One region of the Bradyrhizobium genomosp. III genome, then DNA from elsewhere that is predicted to be linked to it. Evidence: predicted binding sites of a transcription regulator. Region 1 holds the regulator's gene; the other holds the start of a gene.
What was found. The regulator PhoB, encoded in region 1, activates phosphate uptake and scavenging genes when phosphate is short. The targets are predictions, from matches to a motif close to TGTCATNNANCTGTCAT.
Positions count from the first base shown of each region.

Region 2: a site for PhoB is predicted at 1,621-1,637, ahead of IC66_RS0101510 (acetoacetate decarboxylase). Genes of this name have one in related genera too.

Region 1 covers NZ_AJQF01000056.1:17,859-21,064, reverse strand. The annotation lists gene IC66_RS0105325 (aspartate aminotransferase family protein) at 1-217, opposite strand, end outside; gene IC66_RS0105320 (GcrA family cell cycle regulator) at 673-1,185, shown strand; gene phoB (phosphate regulon transcriptional regulator PhoB) at 1,415-2,122, opposite strand; gene phoU (phosphate signaling complex protein PhoU) at 2,145-2,861, opposite strand; gene pstB (phosphate ABC transporter ATP-binding protein PstB) at 2,873-3,206, opposite strand, start outside.
Region 2 covers NZ_AJQF01000018.1:26,792-29,997, reverse strand. The annotation lists gene IC66_RS0101515 (transporter) at 1-588, opposite strand, end outside; gene IC66_RS0101510 (acetoacetate decarboxylase) at 700-1,479, opposite strand; partial or broken gene IC66_RS0101505 (patatin-like phospholipase family protein) at 1,678-2,854, shown strand.

The sequences.
Region 1 (3,206 bases):
ACAGGTTCGACATGTGCCAGAGCTTCGTCGCCTGCTCCTGCAGCGCCTTGATCAGATGCGGGTGGCAATGGCCGAGCGCATTCACAGCCACGCCCGAGGTGAAATCGAGATAGCGATCGCCATTGGTCGCGATCAGCCAGCAGCCTTCGCCGCGCTCGAAGCCGAGGTCGGCTCTGGCGAAAACGGGGAGCAAATGCGGCGCTGCGCTGTTAGTCATGATGTCACTTGAATGTTGCGGACGGTGTGACGCGTGCATTGCGCAACGCACCATCGACCGGCCCGGAAAACGAAACGTGCCGCCTTTTAAGGGCGGCACGCGCGACTATCTTATGCCTGGCAAGACGGGTGTCAATGCCGCCCGGAAAGCCTCGCGAAACGCTGAATCCGTAGTCTTGCGGTGCCGATTTTGCGGGTTTTCACCACGGAACATGTGGAAGCGAGTCGGCGGACTCTTGCGCGGGAGTCACGCCATATTGTAGCGTTTGGATTGTCAGATACGACATCTCGTGCAGCGGTTCTGATCCCAAGAGTCCTCTTGTACCGGCGTAAACGTTCGGGCGTCAGTCACGCGCCCGGCGAGCCTTAAGGGATTCTGACGGCACGGGTTTTTGAAGGCTTAGGCAATCGCTGCGAGGCCCCAGGATGGCGGCGCGTAGCGAGGGAAAGGGTGCAATGACGGTTTTGACCTGGTCCGACGATCGCGTCGAGCAGCTGAAAAAGCTCTGGGAGGCCGGACTTTCGGCCAGCCAGATCGCAGCTGAACTCGGCAATGTGACCCGCAATGCCGTGATCGGCAAAGTGCACAGGCTCGGTCTGTCCGGCCGTGCCAAGAGCCCTTCATCGGCAGCGCCCCGGCCGCGCAAGGCGCGTCCCGCGCAGCACATGATGCGGGTGACCCGCCCCATTGCGCGCGGCAACACCGCGCTGGCGCAGGCCTTCGAGGTCGAGGTGGAGGCCGAACCGGTCACCTACGACAACGTGGTGCCAATGAGCCAGCGGCTGTCGCTGCTCGAGCTGAACGAGGCCACCTGCCATTGGCCGGTCGGCGATCCCTCCAGCCCGGATTTCTTCTTCTGCGGCGGCAGGGCGCTGTCCGGCCTGCCCTACTGCGCCCAGCACTCGCGCGTGGCGTATCAGCCGGCGGCGGATCGCCGGCGTGCCCCGGCAAAGCCGGGTCCGCGGTGAGCGGATTTAGCTGATCGCAAAGACGGCAGCCGTCACACGACGGCGCCTCAACCAACTCGGTGTCATCCCCGCGAACGCGGGGATCCATAACCACAGGGCGCTGTTGTTGCGCGAGATGGTCACTCCGAGTCTTCGCCAAACCACTGCCTGTGGTTATGGGTCCCTGCTTTCGCAGGGACGACACCGGAGAATGTGGCGGCAGCCCACCAAACCCCAACGCCTGCAAACCTTACGTCTGCTCCGCCTTCGCGAACCGATCGTCGAGCGCGTAGCCGGCGCCGCGGACGGTGCGGATCGGGTCCTGCTCGCGGCCGAGATTGAGCAGCTTGCGCAGGCGGCCGATATGGACGTCGACGGTGCGCTCGTCGATGTAGATGTCGCGGCCCCAGACGCTGTCGAGCAGCTGCTCGCGCGAGAACACGCGGCCCGGATGCTCCAGGAAGAACTCCAGCAGGCGATATTCGGTCGGACCGAGATCGATCGGCCGGCCCGAGCGCGCCACGCGACGCTTGTCGCGGTCGAGCTCGATGTCGCCATAGGCCAGCACTGTCGCGAGTCGCTCAGGACTGGCGCGGCGAAGCAGGCCCTTCACGCGCGCCAAAAGCTCCGGCACCGAGAACGGCTTGACGATGTAGTCGTCGGCGCCGGTCGCAAGTCCCCGCACCCGCTCGCTCTCCTCGCCGCGCGCGGTGAGCATGATGATCGGCAGCTGCTTGGTGTCGGAACGGGTCCGCAGCCGCCGGCACAGCTCGATGCCCGACAGGCCCGGCAGCATCCAGTCGAGCACGATCAGGTCCGGGATGTGCTCCTTGAGGCGGGTGTCGGCGTCGTCGCCGCGCATCACCGTCTCGACGTCATAGCCGTCGCCTTCGAGGTTGTAGCGAAGCAGCTCGGTGAGAGCTTCCTCGTCCTCAACCACCATAATGCGTGCGCCCATCGGGTCGTCGCTCCTTGAGTCTTCAGGTATTCGGGACCGTCGTGGCGAAGGTGGTCATGTCGCCCTTCGGCCGCTTGTCGGTGATCGCCTGGCCTTCGATCATGTAGAACACGGTCTCGGCGATGTTGGTGGCGTGGTCGCCGATCCGCTCGATGTTCTTGGCGCAGAACATCAGATGGATGCAGAACGAGATGTTGCGCGGATCCTCCATCATGTAGGTGAGGAGCTCGCGGAACAGCGAGGTGCAGATCGCGTCGACTTCCTCGTCGCCCTTCCACACCGCCATCGCCGCCGGCAGATCATGTGCGGCATAGGCGTCCAGCACCGACTTGACCTGCTGCTGCACGAGGTCGGTCATGTGCTCCAGGCCGCGGAACAGTTTCAGCGGATGGAAGTCGGTCTCCAGCGCGGCGACGCGCTTGCCCATGTTCTTGGCGAGGTCGCCGATGCGCTCGAGGTCGGTCGCAACGCGCATGGCGCCGACGATCTCGCGCAAATCCACCGCCATCGGCTGGCGGCGGGCGATGGTGAGCACCGCGCGTTCCTCGATGCGCTTCTGCAGCGCGTCGAGCTCGGCATCGATGGTGACGACGCGCTGGCCGAGCGCGACGTCGCGGCGGATCAGCGCGCCGACGGAATCGACGATCATGCGTTCGGCGATGCCGCCCATCTCGGCGACCAGGCGGGTGAGCTCCTGGAGGTCGGTGTCGAAAGCTTTTGCGGTATGTTCAGTACCCATGTCGCGTCTCCTCAGCCGAACCGGCCGGTGATGTAATCCTGCGTGCGCCGGTCGCTCGGCGACGTGAAGATCTTGCTGGTGTCGTCGAACTCGATCAGCTCGCCGAGATACATGAAGGCGGTCTTGTCGGAGACGCGCGCCGCCTGCTGCATGTTGTGCGTGACGATCGCGATCGTGTAGTTCTCGGACAGCTCCTGGATCAGCTCCTCGACCTTGGCGGTCGAGATCGGATCGAGCGCCGAGCAGGGCTCGTCGAACAGAATCACCTCGGGCCGCACCGCGACGGTGCGGGCGATGCACAGGCGCTGCTGCTGGCCGCCGGAGAGCGACAGGCCGGAGGCGTTG
Region 2 (3,206 bases), on a different contig from region 1:
ATTGCGGCGCATCTCCGGCCTCGCGTCATCGGCGAGGATGCGCTCCTCGATATCGTCGATCTCCTGGCCGAGCTTGTCGGCCATCCGGTCCAGCGTGTCCGCGACCTCATCGACGATCTTTTCGAGCAGATGAGCGACATTGTCGACGCGGTAGCCGCCTTCGAGCACCCGCCGCGTGGCGTCCGCCGAGCACAGCGCCTGATGGCGGCCGGAGACCAGCAGGTGCTCGGTCATGGCGAAGCGCAGGAACGCGGTCTCCTCCGTCGCGCTGTCGATCTCACGCACGAGGTCGGAAAACACGCCGTAGACGCAGTGGTCGATGACGTGAAGCTGCTGGAAGGTGTCGCTCGACAGCAGCAGTTCGCGTGCAAGCGCCGGCAGCTGCGACGCCGCGATCCAGGGCCGCGCCCGCGCGTCGGTCAGGTTGAAATGCAGCCAGAGCCGGCCGTCATGGCTGAACTCGATCGGCTGGTCGACCGGCAGCGCCTCGGCACTGCCGTCGCTGTGCAGGCGGAAGGCCCAGACCAGGCCGGGAATGGCGGGTTCGGCGTTCGATAATGCGCTGGCAAGCTTTGCCGGCTCAGCCATGGATAGCCCCAACCGTCAACAACTGCCCCGTTTCGGAAGATGGCTGACGGCATCTTCCGGACCCCACGCGGGTACTCAATTACGCCAGTGTTACAGTTTGATGATGCCGCCCTATTCCGCCGCCAGCCCGGTCGCGGCCGCCTCGGCTTGCCTGATGTAGTCATGGACGACGCGGCCGAACGGCAGCGTCAGATCGGCAATGTAATGATGCGCGCCGAGGCAGCGGCGGACCGGGAAATCGGCGACCGGCGCGTTGACATGAGGCACCAGGTGCAGCCGGCCCGGCCCCATCCAGGAGCCCTTCGGCACGATGTCGACGAGGTTGATCGCGACCAGCTGGCAGACCTCGAGACGACCGTCGACGCCCGGGATCATCTTCAGATTGATCTGCGTCTTCGACAGCGTGGCGCGGGTGAGATCGCCGTTGCCGGCCATGCTCTCGTGCTTGTAGCCCATGGTGCCCATGGCGACGAGCTGGCCGGCATATTCCAGCGTGCCCGTCAGCGTGTCCTTGACGATCTCGAGCTTGGGATGGGCGTATTTCTTGGGAAAGCCCCAGATCTCGCGGCCGGCGGCGATCGGCGGATCGTCGTCGAGATACATCTGCGAGACGAAGTTGACGTCCTCGCCGTTGAGACGCGCGGGGATGACGAGGCCGGATTCGGTGTAGCTGCCGAAGCCGGAGGAGTCAGGCATCTTGATCCATTCGTAATGCACGATCGGCTGGTCGATCGGCTGCAACGGCTCAGGTAGGCCGGCACGGATCAGCTCCGGGTCGGTCTCGTAGGTGATGACGAGGAATTCGCGGTTGACGAACCGATACGGACCGGCCGGATAGCTCGGCCCCGCCGCGGGCATGGACGGAAGTCTCAGCACGTCTTCGCTTCGCATCGCTGGTCTCCTGTGTTCCTGATCGGCGGCAATTGCTAGCGATCCTCATTGACTGCGATGTGAAGCTTTTCCGTCAGGCGCACGACCCCTGCCATTGCAGCGTGGTCGGTCTGCGTTGCCGGCGATGCATCGGTGCCGCCCTGTCATCACGCCGTCACCACGTGACGCAATCGTCTTGCGCAAGCAGGAGGCATCGCCATGGACGCCCGCACGTCGCATCCGACATATCAGAGCCATCAGGCGCCCTCGCGGGGCTGGCGGCCCGAACGCTGCGATCGCATCGCGCTGGTGCTGCAGGGCGGCGGCGCGCTCGGCGCCTACCAGGCCGGTGTCTATCAGGCGCTGCACGAGGCCGGCATCGAGCCCGACTGGGTCTGCGGTGTCTCGATCGGCGCGATCAACTCCGCCATCATCGCCGGCAACAAGCCGGAAAAGCGGCTCGAGGCGCTGCGCATCTTCTGGGAGCGCATCACCAACCGCAAGATCTGGCACTACACGCCCGACGGCGACGTCTTCCGCCAGTGGCGCAATCTCACCAGCGCCTGGATGACCTCGGCGATGGGCCAGCCCGGATTCTTCACCCCGCACCAAATGAATCCCTGGTTCAGCCCGGTCGGCGCGCGCACCGCGACCAGCTATTACGACACCATGCCGCTGAAGGAGAGCCTGCTCGAGCTGGTCGACTTCGATCTCATCAACGAGAAGAAGGTCCGCTTCGCGGTCGGCGCGGTCACCGTGCTTTCGGGCAATTTCATCTATTTCGACAATTCCCATGACGAGATCGAGCCGGAGCACATCATGGCCTCCGGCGCCCTGCCCCCGGCGCTGCCGATGGTGCGGATCGGCACCGATCATTTCTGGGACGGCGGCATCGTCTCCAACACGCCGCTGCAACACCTGCTCGACCAGGAGGATGCGCTCAAATTCGCTGGTGTTTCAGGTCGACCTGTTCAGCGCGCGCGGCGTGCTGCCGCGCTCGATCCAGGACGTGATGGCTCGCCACAAGGACATCATGTATTCCTCGCGCACGCGCCACAACACCGACGTCTATCGCCGCACCCACAATCTCAAGGTCCTGCTCCACAAGGCGCTGGCGAAGCTGCCGGACGAGCAACTGTCCGACGAGGAGCGCAAGCTGAAGACGAGCCTGTGCCACATGCCGGAGATCGCGATCCTGCATCTGATCTACCAGCAAAAGGCCTATGAGGGCGACGCCAAGGACCACGAGTTCTCGGGCACCTCGATGCGCGAGCACTGGACCAGCGGCTATGAAGACACCAAGCGCACGCTGAAGCGCCGCGACTGGATCAAGATGCCGGAGGAAGGCATGGGCCTCGTCGTGCACGACGTGCACCGGGAGACGGAGAGCGCGTAAGGGACGCTTGTGTCCCGGACGCGCAGCAACGCCTTGAGCGTTGCTGCGCCAAGCCGGGACCCAGAAGCTACACGGTTCGCCGCGATCATGGGCCCCGGCTCTGCAGCGCTCCGTCAAAGGGACGCTGCGCTGCGTCCGGGGCACGAGACTGCCCATAAACGTGATCCATTCGGAAGACACACTTCCGCATTCTCGCGGCTCATTTCGCCCGAGCTTTGCTCTCGTCGTTGCCCTTCTTGTTCAGAAAGGGCGCAGGGAAGGCCGGGCGCCGGCTGGCACCCGCGGTCCCGTGTGCGAACAAGACGCGCACGGGTTGGACAACAGGTGTAGCCGGGCGACCGGCCTTCCCTGC